Regions from separate parts of the Rahnella sp. ChDrAdgB13 genome, predicted to be linked through region 2. Evidence: predicted binding sites of a transcription regulator. Region 2 holds the regulator's gene; each other region holds the start of a gene.

Region 1 (4,676 bases), on a different contig from region 2:
CAATATGCTGGCGCGCATTCGCGAAAAACATCCGGATATCCCGATCGGCCTGCTGATGTACGCCAACCTGGTGTTCCATAACGGCATCGAAACTTTCTACCAGCGTTGCGCTGACGTGGGCGTGGACTCCGTGCTGGTCGCCGACGTGCCGTTTGAAGAATCGGCCCCGTTCCGCGCGGCGGCGCTGCGTCACGGCATCGCGCCGATCTTCATCTGCCCGCCGAATGCGTCAGACGATCTGCTGCGCGAGATTTCCTCTCATGGCCGCGGCTACACCTATTTGCTGTCACGCGCCGGTGTGACCGGGACGGAAAAACGCGCCCTGACGCCGCTGAATCATCTGGTGGATAAACTGCGTGAATATAACGCAGCGCCGCCTTTGCAAGGCTTCGGAATTTCTGAGCCTTCACAGGTGAAAGAAACGCTGGCCGCCGGTGCGGCGGGGGCTATTTCCGGTTCCGCGACGGTACGCATCATAGAGAATAATCAGCATCAGCCTTCAGAAATGCTGGCTCAGCTTTCCCGTTTCGTCAGTGAAATGAAAGCCGCCACCCGCGCGTAAACGCGTGCGCTTCTGCAAACAGAACCTTATTCAATGCCTGACTAAGGTTCTGTTTCTTTTAAATTCTTACGTTTTTTTTCTCCATTCGATTTGTATAAAGCCCGCCAATAATCCAAACTAAAATCACTCGGCAAATCAATAACAATACGGGTGCTCGAAGTATTGTTTGCCTGAGTCTGAATCGGGTGACTTTTGGTTTTATAACAAAGCATGGAGAGTTATTTATGAAGCTATTCAAGACATTGTCTGCTTTCTGCATGGCCGCAGTGGTCGTCATGGCCGTGGCCGCCTGCGCACCGACAAAAAAATCTGAAGGCACGGGTGGTTACATCGATGACACCGTAGTCACCACGAAAGTCAAATCCGCCCTGCTGGCCGATAAGACCATCAAATCACGGGAAATCAGCGTTGAGACCTTCAAAGGCCGCGTTCAGTTGAGTGGTTTCGTGACGTCAACGGCAGATGCAAACCGTGCGGTAGAAGTCACGCGTGGCGTGGCGGGTGTACGCTCCATCGAGAACGATATGCGACTGAAATAATCAGAGATCTTTCTGATGAAATACGAAGAGGCGCCAAAGCGCCTCTTTTTTTTGCAACGTAACAGGCAATATCAGAAACGATAGCCGACGCCAAACATAAAGACCCATGGATCAATCCGGGTGTTGATGTTTTGCTGCTCGCCGCCTGCTTTGAATTTAACTTCGGTATCGATATCCATCCACCAGACCGACATGTTGATCAGCCAGTTATCATCGAGATTGTAATCCAGGCCCGCCTGCGTGGCCACGCCCCAGGAGTCTTTTACGCTCAGATCAGAAAGCCCGGCATCGCGCCCGGTCTGGTTGAAATTCGTATCGTAGAAGGTGGTGTAGTTGATACCCAAACCGAGGTACGGACGCAGTTTGTCGCGCTTATCCCCAAAGTAGTATTGCGCCATCAATGACGGCGGCAACTGTTTCACTTCAGCAATTGTTCCGGTGCTTTTCAGACCGATTTTATGCTGGAATGGCGTCGCGGCCAGCAGTTCCATCCCGATGTTGTCGGTAAACATATAGCCGAGCGTCAAACCCATCTGCGTGTTGTTATTGATGTTAAAAGAACCCAGCCCCAGGACGTTGTCTGAACCTTCGGTTGGACGAACGGTTGCTGTCCCTACACGAACAATCACATCCCCTGCTTCATGTGCGCTCGCGATTGCCGGAAATGCCGCTGCTGCCACTAATGCCCAATATGCTGCTTTCATTGTCCCTTCCCTTTGTGTGGTTTATTTATTGGCCGCGCGAATGATACCTACTCTTTGGTACGGTTTGATCAAAGCGGGATCACATCTTTAAAACAATTTTTCATAAATTGCATCTTTCTCAATCCGATCTAAATCTCTAAAAACAAAGGAATTGATCTGCATCAAAAACGAGGGGATTTTGCTGTTTCATTAAAGCCCAAAAATTTCAGTTGCTAAAAAAAATGCCGCTGCGTAATTTGCCTGAACCCTGTTGGTTTTGGTTTGGTGCCGTAAGGAGTCGGTAGCTTCCCAAGATGAGCGAAATTAATAATCCTTGTATGACCTGTGGCGCGTGCTGCGCCTATTTCCGTGTTTCATTTTATTGGGCTGAATCTGAAGAAGCTGGCGGCGTTGTTCCGCAGGCACTGACAGAACAAGTCACGCCTTTTTTGAGCTGCATGAAAGGCACCAACAGCAAGTCGCCTCGCTGTGTGGCTCTGGAAGGGGAAGTGGGACAATCGGTTTCCTGTTCTGTTTACCTTAACCGCCCGACACCCTGCCGCGAGTTTGATCAGTCGGGGCTGAACGGTGTCGCCAATACGGCCTGCGATCGCGCACGTGCGCGTTACGGCCTGCCGCCGCTGGATGTGGATTTACCGATGATTGATGTCGGGGCTTTCACGCCAGAGCTGGCAGAGGTTCATCAGGCTGACTGACAGGAAGTCAGCGCAAAAGTATCGGCGGGGGCCTATTACAGGTTACAATCCCCGCCTTGTTATTTTTAGCTTGTGCCAAGGAGCGTCCATGTCTATCACGGCCAGTACATTGTACCGTGACAGTTATAATTTTTTGCGTAATCAGCTGAGTAGCGTTTTCGCGCTTTCCCTGCTGGCCGCATTAATTACCGTCATATTGAGCTGGATTTTAAGCCCGTCAGCCGATCAGCTTGATGCTATCGGGCAACTTATGAACAACATGGCGGGCATGAGCGTCGCCGATATGATGGGTTTCATTGAGCAACAGGTCACGCCGGAACAGCAAAGCGCCATTTTCCGCTACAGCATTGCGGCGCTGTTCTCGACGCTGGCCGGAAATGTGATTCTGGTTGGCGGGATCCTGACGCTGATCCAGCTGGTTTCACAGGGCGTGCGCGCCAGCGTAACCCAGGTGGTGACCGCTTCTTTGCCGGTGTTGCCGCGCTTAATTCTTTTGCTGTTCGTCTTCAGCGTGATGTTCCGTCTCGGTCTGGCGCTGCTTTTCGTGCCTGCGTTTCTGATTGCCATTGCCTGGTCAATGTCGCCAATCATCGCCTGTAAAGAGCAGGTCGGGATGTTTAAAGCCATGCGTCTGAGCACCCGTCTGGCCTTCAGCCATGTGCGCCTGGTTGCGCCGGGTGTTTTGATGTGGATTCTGGCGCAGGTGGTTCTGATGCTTTTCGTCGGCGCGTTAAGTGCGTTGAATCCGATGATAAGCGCGGTGATTTTCGGCGCACTCAGCAATGTCATCACGGCATTTATCCTGATTTATCTGTTCCGTCTTTACATGAAATTACATGTTTAATAGTGACATAACTTTTTCAGGGGCGCTCCGGCGCCCTTTTCTTTTGTCCGGTAAATGATTCCGGTATAGTCATCCCATACATAAAACATGGAATGAAGTATGAAGCAGCTCCTCGATTTTCTTCCCCTGATTGTCTTTTTTGTGGTTTATAAGCTTTACGACATTTTTGTCGCATCAGGCGCGTTGATCGCTGCCACTGCGCTGGCGTTAGTCATCACCTGGGTGATGTATCGCAAAATTGAGAAAATGACGTTAATCACCTTCGCCATGGTGGCTGTTTTTGGCACCCTGACGCTGGTCTTCCATAATGATGAATTCATTAAATGGAAAGTCACCGTCATTTACGTTCTGTTCTCCGGCGCTTTACTGATAAGCCAGCTGGTTCTGAAAAAGCCTCTGATTCAGCGCATGTTGGGCAAAGAGCTGACGCTTCCCGACCACGTCTGGAATAAGCTGAATGTCAGCTGGGCGATTTTCTTCCTGCTGTGCGGTCTGGCAAATATCTACGTGGCTTTCTGGCTGCCACAGAATGTCTGGGTTAACTTCAAAGTGTTCGGACTTACCGTTCTGACGCTGGTCTTCACGCTACTCAGCGGCATCTATATTTACCGGCATATGCCGGATGATGAAAAAAAATAAGCATTCTTCTGCACGGGCCTTCTTTTGAAGGCCTTCGTTGTTTTGAATAAAACATTGATCACTGTGAAGCAATCAAACATGAACGAAAAACAGAGTTTACCCAATGGTGAAATGGTATTGCGTACGCTGGCCATGCCGGCGGACACCAATGCAAACGGCGATATCTTTGGCGGATGGCTGATGTCACAGATGGACATGGGCGGCGCGATCCAGGCGAAGGAAATCGCTAAAGGCCGCGTAGTGACCGTTCGTGTGGACGGCATGACGTTCCTCAAGCCGGTCGCTGTGGGTGATGTGGTGTGTTGTTATGCACGCTGTATTCGTACCGGCAACAGCTCGATCACCATCAACGTTGAAGTGTGGGTGAAGAAGGTCTCCTCTGAGCCTATCGGACAGCGCTACAGGGCCACTGAAGCAGTGTTCACGTACGTTGCGGTGGATGAATCTGGAAAATCGCGCCAGTTGCCTGACGGACGCAGCAATTTCAGTGTTGATTCTGGTGGTGTTTCTCAGGATTAAACAGAACGCGGCAGTATGAAAGACAAAGGTCGCCCTGAAGGCGACCTTTTTATGGAGCAAGGGGCACGATGCCGCTTTATTCGACGGTGGTGCCGCCTTTGATTTTGAACACCAGGTTAACCACTAAGTTGCTGGCGGCCTTCGGTTCGTAACGCCATTTCCCCATTGCCTGTT
Region 2 (4,676 bases):
ATGGGGCGCTTTGAGAAAGCTGTGGCAAAAGTTACAGGCTGACTGCTCCCCCCTTGCGAAGGGGAGATCGACGTTTTACTTCTATCCTGCAATAGCTGAACGGTTTTACTTTTGCTCCTTCCCCTTTCACGAGGGGAAGGCTGGGATGGGGTGTGGTTTGAGGGCAACTCAGACAATTAAGCCGACCTTAATACCCCACCCCTCCCTTTCGCAGGGGAGGGAGTTATAAATTACGCCCGCCGCGTTAACCAGATCCCATGATGTGGTCTCTGCTTCCACGCCAGTGACGAAATAGTATGCATCACACTCAGATGCGATATCACCCTCCGCAGGTGGCGTTCCATTTCGGTCAGCGGCATATCCGGATGCAGCTCCGGCGCATTAAACAAGGTGTTCTCACCACCGGGCCCGTCGTAAAGCAACCGTTGCTGACAGCTTTGCAGCGCGATTTCGCAGGTCTGCAAATACTCCGTCGCCAGTTTCTCCGGCAGCATGTAGTGCTCGCGGGCGAGAATAGTCATCGCATTGATGTGCTCGACAATAAACTGACTGTGCGTCACCCACAGACGCATATCCGCCAGATAATGCGAGTTAAAGCCCGGTTCCTGCATTGCCTGATTCAGTGAGGTGAACAGTTTATTATGCGCCTGATTGACCTGCATTCGGGTGTAAGCGAGTTTCGCGGCATCCGGATTTTCCTCAAGCAGTAACCGGATTGCGTTCTGATAGGTTTCCAGCGCCTGATGCGCATTCTGGCGCAGCAAACCGCTTTGCCATTGCGGCCACAACCAGATGGTGCCGCCGAAAGCCAGCGCACAGCCGATCAGCGTATCTATCAGCCGTGGTACGAGAAAGTGTACGCCATTCATCGCCAGCAGTTGCAGGGTATACACGGCTGTCACTGTCATACCTACCATTGCCAGCCCGTAGTTTTTGCGTAAAACCGTGTAGGACAACAAAGTAATCAGCAGCATGCAGAGCAACGTGGTGCTTTCGGGTAATTCCAGCTTCAGCAATCCGGATGCAATCAGTAATCCGGCCAGCGTCCCCAGCGCACGGTGCTGGATACGTACGCGCGTGGCGTTATAGCCGTTCTGGCTGACCAGCATGATGGTCAGCAAAATCCAGTAGGGCTTGGGCAGATTGAAAAACAGACCAAGGCTGCTGCCAATCGCCAGGATGATGCCAAGCCGGGCAGCATTGCGCAGCGCGACCGATTTAAAGGAAAGATAACTTTTCAACGCCGGCCAGAAAGGTAAGCGGGGCTGAGTGTTCATCAGATCGCGTCGGTACAGCGGACGTTGTGTCCGCAATAAACGCGCAATGCGGCTGAAATGGTAATAGCAAAATTGACCGACCGGATTCTCCGGATTGCGCGCGGCTATTTTCTCCAGCGCGGCCAGTTCGTTGGCCATCGTAAATCGCCCGGATAAACGGTGATAAAGAATGTCATCAGCGATGACCCGCAGACGGGCGGAGATCACCTGCGCATTACGTCGTATAACCGCTTCGGCGTGGCTTTCTTCCACCAGCTTTTGCACTTCTTCCGGCTGATGCAGGCTCACCGTGATGTGTTCCTGCAAATCGAGTGCGACCTGAAAACGCTGGAACAGTCGCTTATGGTGATGATGATGTCCGTGTTGCGGCAGCATGTGCAGTTGCTGATAAAGCAGGGCAATCAGATCGATAACCTGTTGCTGACGCGCCAGCAGTGGCGGTAGCGCGGTTTCAGGATCGGTGTGTTGCGTCAGCAGGCTGTATTTCGCCTCGAAGTAATCTGCCAGTTGCAGATAGAGCTGGCTGAGGGTTTCGCGCATCGGTTGTTCTTTTGAAATACGAAACCACGCCCAGTTAAAGATACCGTACCAGGCGGTGCCTGCGGCGAACAGCGCCGGAGCTTGCCACATCGGGCGCAGACCCACCATGCTCAGCGTGAAGATGGTCGCCACCAGCGCACCGGGCAACAGACGCGCATGCAGCGGGCTGATTTCACCGGTCACGCCCAGCAGTAACGCCAGCGACAGCATGATGAGCGGCAGGGGAATGTGCCAGCTTTCCAGCATCACTTGCAGCAGAATGCTGCTCAGGGCAAAAAGCGTGCCGCCGACCATCAGACGTTTGAAAAAGCGTTTGTGTGGCGTATCCAGACCCGCGACATTGCAGCAGGCCGGGCACAGGGAAAACAGCAGACCCATTTGCAGATTGCCAAAAAGCCAGCAAATGCCAACAGGCAGGCACAACACCAGCGTCTGGCGCAGCGCGTAGTTAACTTCGGGATGATAGAACAGTCTTCGCCATAGCGTCATGGATAAAGCTTAGCCCATAAAAAAGGCGCGACAGTTAGCTGTCGCGCCAATTTCTGAGGGATTAACGTGTGCCGTAAACGACAATCGTTTTACCGTGTGCGGAGATCAGGCTTTGATCTTCCAACATTTTGAGAATACGTCCGACTGTTTCACGTGAACAACCGACGATTTGGCCGATTTCCTGACGGGTGATCTTGATTTGCATCCCGTCCGGATGGGTCATTGCATCAGGCTGTTTAGCCAGATTAAGCAAAGTTTGCGCGATACGGCCTGTTACGTCGAGGAAGGCAAGATTGCCGACTTTCTCTGACGTCACTTGCAGACGGTTTGCCATCTGCGCGGAAAGACGCATCAGAATATCCGGGTTTACCTGAATCAGCTGGCGGAATTTTTTATAAGAAATTTCAGCCACTTCGCAGGCAGTTTTAGCACGCACCCAGGCACTGCGTTCCTGCCCTTCTTCGAAGAGTCCCAGCTCGCCGATGAAGTCACCTTGGTTAAGGTATGACAGTATCATTTCTTTGCCTTCTTCATCTTTAATCAGGACGGCAACCGACCCTTTCACGATGTAGTACAGCGTTTCGGCTTTTTCACCTTGGTGAATCAGCGTACTTTTAGAAGGATACTTATGTATATGACAGTGAGACAGGAACCATTCGAGAGTCGGGTCTGTTTGTGGCTTGCCGAGAACCATTTGCTATTATCCTCTGTTGTTATCGCTGCCCAAAATCACAGGGCTCAGAGTTCCCTGTACGGCACTTACTTTAAAAAGCGCCCTTTCAGCATATAACTCCCCAGAAATGCTGCAAGCGGATGTCGGAGTGAAACAGCCTGATTATTGCTGTTAACACCGTGGGTTCTGTTCTTAAACCGCAAAAACCGTCACCGCAATTTACTGGAAAGTATGTTTCGGCTTTGTTTGTAACACAGGTTTGCAATGCTGTCTTCTGTTGTCTCGCTTCAGCATGATGGCGATCGGGTTACGTTGCCAGTTTTTGGGTGAAAGGGTAGTCTGAGGGGAAAATTTGACGAATTTATCCACCGGGAGAAGAGCACATGCACGCACGCGTAAAATGGGTAGAAGGGCTGACGTTTTTAGGTGAGTCAGCGTCGGGCCATCAGATCACAATGGATGGTAATGCGGGCGACAAAGCCCCGAGCCCGATGGAAATGTTGCTGATGTCGGCGGGCGGTTGCAGCGCGATTGATGTAGTGTCTATTTTGCAAAAAGGCCGCAACGACGTGCGTGACTGCGAAGTGAAACTGACGTCTCAGCGCCGCGAAGAAGCACCGCGTCTGTTCACGCACATCAACCTGCATTTCATCGTCACCGGCAAAGACCTGACGGATAAAATTGTGGAACGCGCAGTCAGCCTGTCTGCGGAAAAATATTGCTCCGTTTCCCTGATGCTGGGCAAAGCCGCGACAATCACCCACAGTTTTGAAGTAGTGAACGCCGAATAAGTCACGACCAGTGATACGACTGGCACTGACTTCGCAGTAAATCCAGAAATCGCCGCGCGGCAAACGTCAGCGGCGATTTCTGCGAATAGAGCACGCAATATTCCGCTTCCGGCAGCGTATCGATATTGAGCAGGCAAAGCCTGTCCTGTAAGCCGAACGGCGCGCGCATGGCCTTCGCCACAATCGTCAGATAATCCGACTGCAACACCATATTCAGCCCGCACACTACCGAATCCGTTCTTACCGGCGTTTCCCCGGCTGGTGCGTTAAAGCCGTTCATCGAAAGCTGAATCTGCTGGTAGTAACCCATATCCGTTTCCGGCAACACCCAGCGCGCGCACTGCAATTCGTCGAGCGTGGTGGCATCTGCCAGCGGATGGCCTTGCCGCGCAATCACACCAAAAGGGGCGCTAAACAGCGGCTCACGCACCAAATCTTCCAGCGGAAAACCCGGCCCGGCGGTCCCGACGGCAAAATCGAGTTTCCCTTCACGCAGCGCCGGTAACAGCGTCGAAAGCTGGCCTTCTTTAATCAGCAGTTTGGACTGGGGAAATTGCGTTTTGAACGCTTCACTAAGGGCCGGAAATACCGTCAGCGCCAGCAGTGATGAAAACCCGATAGCCACCGAACCCTGCGAATACTGATTAATCTGCCGGATCTCATCCGCCGCGCGTTCAAGTTCTTCGAGAATAAACTGCATGCGCTGCGCAAAGGCACGGCCGGTTTCCGTCAGCGCCATGCCCTGATTGCCGCGCACGATAAGCTGAGTTTCAAGCGTTTGTTCCAGTTCCCGCAAGGTTCTACTGACCGCGGGCTGCGACTGATTCATCGCCCGCGCCGCGCCGCGAATACTGCCGCTGCGGATAACCTGCTGGAAAACCTTGAGTTGCTGCAATTTCGGTAAAT
Region 3 (4,676 bases), on a different contig from region 2:
TAAGTTTTAAAACATGTAGTAATCCTTCACCGAAACAGGAGAGTCGAGATGGCTTTTGATGATCTGCGCAGCTTTATGAGCGCACTGGATGAAAACGGACAACTGCTGAAAATCACCGAACAGGTGAAAGCAGAGCCCGATCTGGCCGCGGCGGCGAACGCCACCGGTCGTATCGGCGAAGGCGCGCCCGCGCTGTATTTTGACAATGTGGAAGGGTTTACCGACGCCCGTATCGCCCTGAATACGCTCGGTTCCTGGCAAAACCATGCGATTGCGATGGGGTTGCCGCCCAATACATCGACCAACGAACAGATTGCCGAATACATCCGCCGCTGGGATACCTTCCCGGTGAAACCGGAGCGCCGCGATAATCCGCCTTGGGCGCAAAACACCGTCGATGGCGAAGACATTAACCTGTTCGACATCCTGCCGCTTTTCCGCCTGAACGACGGCGACGGTGGTTTCTATCTCGACAAAGCCTGCGTCGTTTCCCGCGACCCGACTGACCCGGACAGTTTTGACAAACAAAATGTCGGCATTTACCGGATGGAAGTGAAGGGCAAACGCAAACTCGGCCTCCAGCCGGTGCCGATGCACGATATCGCGCTGCATCTGCATAAAGCCGAAGAGCGCGGCGAAGATTTACCGATTGTTATCACACTGGGCAACGACCCGATCATTACGCTGATGGGCGCAACGCCGCTGAAATACGACCAGTCTGAATACGAAATGGCCGGTGCGCTGCGTCAGGCGCCGTACCCGATCGCCACCGCGCCACTGACCGGTTTCGACGTTCCGTGGGGTTCAGAAGTGATCCTCGAAGGGGTTATCGAAGGCCGTAAACGTGAAATCGAAGGGCCGTTCGGGGAGTTCACCGGGCACTATTCTGGTGGCCGCAACATGACCGTGGTGCGCATTGATAAAGTGTCGTACCGCACCAAACCGGTATTTGAATCCCTGTATCTCGGGATGCCGTGGACAGAAATCGATTACCTGATGGGCCCGGCGACCTGCGTGCCGCTGTATCAGCAACTCAAAGCTGAATTCCCGGAAGTTCAGGCCGTTAACGCCATGTACACGCACGGGCTGCTGGCGATCATCTCCACCAAGAAACGCTATGGCGGCTTTGCGCGCGCGGTCGGTTTACGCGCCATGACCACGCCGCACGGGCTGGGCTACGTGAAAATGGTGATTATGGTGGATGAGGATGTCGATCCGTTCAACCTGCCGCAGGTGATGTGGGCGCTTTCCGCGAAAGTGAATCCGGCGGGTGACCTGGTTCAGTTGCCGAACATGTCCGTGCTGGAGCTGGATCCGGGTTCGTCTCCTGCGGGGATCACCGACAAACTGATCATCGATGCTACCACGCCGGTCGCGCCGGATAACCGCGGGCATTACAGCCAGCCGGTACGTGATTTGCCAGAAACCAAAGACTGGGTTGTGAAACTGAATTCCCTGCTGGCGGGCCGTCAGGCCTGAGCACTAACTGACTGAGTTAAGGAGTGATTATGATTTGTCCACGTTGTGCCGGTGAGCATATCGAGCTGATGGCGGTATCGCCGGTGAAAGGGGTCTGGACGGTGCATCAGTGCCAGCGTTGTTTATACACCTGGCGGTCAACGGAGCCGTTACGGCGCACCAGCCGGGAGCATTACCCGGAGGCGTTCCGGATGACGCAAGCGGATATTGATAATGCACCGATGGTGCCGTCGGTGCCGCCGCTTTTAGGGGAATAGTATTGGGCCCCGGACGGGGCCTCTTTGGAATCTCCGCGTCTTTTTACAACCCGCGCTATCGCTCGCTGGCTATGTTTCAGGAACAACAGCTATTGCCGCGAAAACTTGCCGCTGCGCGGTACCTTCATTATTCCCCGCATGTTACCGGTATCACATAAATTAAAAATCATAAGAAATTAATCATATCTCATAATTGTGACTCGCTTTTAACCACTTTATAACAAGTCCTCAGGCCACCGGACGGACTGACTTTTTGAGTTTAACCCGATAAAAGACAGGACGAAAAATGACAGCGAAATTATCCGTAAAAGAAAAAATCAGTTACGGTCTGGGGGATATGGCGAGCCATATAGGTCTGGATAACGTGATTATTTTCCTGACGTTTTACTATACCGATGTGGTGGGTTTACCGGCGGTGTTTGTCGGTACTATGTTCCTTGTGGCCCGCGTGGCCGATGCGATTGTTGACCCGGCGATGGGGCTGATCGCTGACCGCACGCAAACGCGTTTCGGCAAGTTCAGACCTTATATTCTCTGGCTGGCGCTCCCGTTTGGCGCGAGTTGTTTACTGGTGTATGCCGTGCCGGAATCCCTCACACTAACCGGCAAGATGGTGTACGCCAGCGTCACGTACTGCGTGATGATGCTGATGTATACCGCCATCAATATCCCTTACTGTTCGATGGGCGCGATCATTACGCCGGATAACAGCCAGCGTATTTCGCTACAGTCTTACCGCTTTTTCCTCGCCACGCTCGGTGGCGCGATGTCGACATTCCTGATGATGCCGCTGGCAGAAATGATGGGCGGCGGCAATAAACTCGACGGGTATTTCGGCGCAATGGCAATCATGGCCTCGATCGCTGTGGTCATGTTTTTACTCTGTTTTCTCAATACAAAGGAACGTATCAGCGCGCCGCCGACGCATGCGAATTTCCTCTCAGATCTGCGCGACCTGGTGCGTAACGACCAGTGGCGCGTAGTGGCCGCGCTGATCTTCTTTAATATCTCCTTCGGCGTCGTTCGTCTCGGCGCGATGATGTATTACGTGACGTATTATCTGGGCAACGCCAGCTACTTTATGTGGCTCCTCGCCGCGCATATTGTTGGAAAAAGCCTCGGCAGCGCGCTGGTCAAACCGCTGACCCGAAGCCGCAGCAAACTGTCGGCTTTCACGCTGTGCGCCGTTTTAACCGGTCTTCTGAGCATGGCGATTTTCTTCGTTCCGGCTTGGATTTCCCTGCTGGTCGGTATGACATTGCTGGTCTCGACCTTCTATCAGGTCACCACCACGCTGATGTGGGTGATGATGTCGGACGTGGTGGATTACGGTGAATACAAACAAGGCAAACGCATGGACGGCACCGTGTTTTCCACGCTGCTGGCGATCCTCAAAATGGGAATGGCGGTCAGCGGGGCAGTCGTCGGCTGGACACTTGGCATGAGCGGTTATATTCCGCACGCTGCGCAGCAAAATACTGCGGTGATGCTGTCCATTATCGCGCTGTTCTCGCTGGTGCCGGGCGTGTTGTCGATGTTCAGCGCGCTGTCGATGCGCTGGTACAAACTCAACGACGCCACCATGAAACACATTAATCAGTCCAAAATCACCCCGGAACACGAGCCTGAACGTCAGGCCACCTTGCATACTCAGGAGTCCGCATGAGCGAATTAATCGCCGAAAAAAACCGTATCCTCTGGCATTTCGATCAGCAAACTCTGGTGATTGAACCCTGGGGTGAAAACAGTCTGCGTATGCGTGCGACCTGTCGTCCTGCGTTCAATGACCACCTCTGGGCACTACTCCCACAGAATGAACAACCTCAGGCTGATATCTCCCGTGGCACCGAAACACTGACCCTGCGCAACGGCAATATCACGGCGACGGTTAACATTAAAGGCCAGCTGGCATTTTATAACCAACGCGGCGAGCTCATTCTGGAAGAGTTCTGGCGTCAGCGTTCGACGGTGGGGATTGGCGCGACGGAAAAAAGTCAGGATAAGTACATCAGTGCGCTGAAAATGGATGCGCGCGAATTCAAAGCGATTCCCGGCGGAAAGCATCAGCTGACGGTCAGGTTTGAGTCGCACCCCGATGAGAAGATTTATGGCATGGGGCAGTACCAGCAAAACTGTCTGGACCTGAAAGGGTGCACGCTGGAACTGGCACAGCGCAATTCACAGGCCAGCGTGCCGTTTATGCTCTCCAGCCTCGGCTATGGTTTGCTGTGGAATAACCCGGCGATTGGCGAGGCGACGTTTGGCAAGAACATCACCCGCTGGGAGGCGCAGGTCACAGAGCAGATGGATTACTGGATCACCGCCGGAGACACGCCTGCGGAAATCATGCATCAATATGGCCGTGCGACCGGCACCGCGCCGCGCATGCCGGAATACGCGACCGGTTTCTGGCAGTGCAAATTGCGCTACCGCACACAGCAAGAAGTGCTGGAAGTCGCGCGCGAATACAAGCGCCGGAAACTGCCGGTTTCGGTCATTGTGATTGATTTCTTCCACTGGCCAAATCAGGGCACATGGTGTTTTGACCCGGTGGACTGGCCGGATCCGAAAGCGATGGTGGCTGAGCTGAAATCACTGGGTATTGAAACGATGGTGTCGGTCTGGCCGACGGTTGACAGCCGCACTGATAACTATAAGGAGATGAAATCAAAAGGTTATCTGGTGAATACCGATCGCGGTGTGTCAGTGAATCTGGACTTCCTCGGCAACTGTACCTTCTTTGATGCGACACATCCCGGCGCCCGACAATTTGTCTGGGATAAGGTGAAGAAAAATTATTTCGATCTGGGGATCCGCACCTTCTGGCTGGATGAAGCAGAACCGGAGTATCGCGCCTATGATTTTGATAACTATCGCTATTATCTCGGGCCGGTGTTGGAAGTTGGCAATATTTATCCGCAGAAATTCGCGCAGGGCTTT

What was found. The regulator CRP, encoded in region 2, controls carbon source genes, mostly activating them, when cyclic AMP is high. The targets are predictions, from matches to a motif close to ATGTGANNNNNNTCACAT.
Region 1: ompW (outer membrane protein OmpW) is a predicted target of CRP. The motif match lies at 1,955-1,972, and genes of this name have one in related genera.
Region 3: J8X26_RS07030 (glycoside-pentoside-hexuronide (GPH):cation symporter) is a predicted target of CRP. The motif match lies at 1,875-1,892, and genes of this name have one in related genera.

Annotation. Positions count from the first base shown of each region.
Region 1 is NZ_JAEMGT010000017.1:62,874-67,549, forward strand. It holds gene trpA (tryptophan synthase subunit alpha) at 1-562, shown strand, start outside; gene J8X26_RS06360 (BON domain-containing protein) at 787-1,101, shown strand; gene ompW (outer membrane protein OmpW) at 1,173-1,805, opposite strand; gene J8X26_RS06370 (YkgJ family cysteine cluster protein) at 2,099-2,500, shown strand; gene J8X26_RS06375 (YciC family protein) at 2,589-3,344, shown strand; gene J8X26_RS06380 (septation protein A) at 3,444-3,983, shown strand; gene yciA (acyl-CoA thioester hydrolase YciA) at 4,062-4,502, shown strand; gene J8X26_RS06390 (energy transducer TonB) at 4,579-4,676, opposite strand, start outside.
Region 2 is NZ_JAEMGT010000012.1:109,626-114,301, forward strand. It holds gene J8X26_RS05120 (aspartate aminotransferase family protein) at 1-42, shown strand, start outside; gene J8X26_RS05125 (YccS/YhfK family putative transporter) at 231-2,306, opposite strand; gene crp (cAMP-activated global transcriptional regulator CRP) at 2,368-3,000, opposite strand; gene J8X26_RS05135 (OsmC family protein) at 3,363-3,770, shown strand; gene J8X26_RS05140 (LysR substrate-binding domain-containing protein) at 3,772-4,676, opposite strand, start outside.
Region 3 is NZ_JAEMGT010000020.1:14,648-19,323, forward strand. It holds gene J8X26_RS07020 (non-oxidative hydroxyarylic acid decarboxylases subunit C) at 49-1,479, shown strand; gene J8X26_RS07025 (non-oxidative hydroxyarylic acid decarboxylases subunit D) at 1,509-1,736, shown strand; gene J8X26_RS07030 (glycoside-pentoside-hexuronide (GPH):cation symporter) at 2,023-3,402, shown strand; gene J8X26_RS07035 (TIM-barrel domain-containing protein) at 3,399-4,676, shown strand, end outside.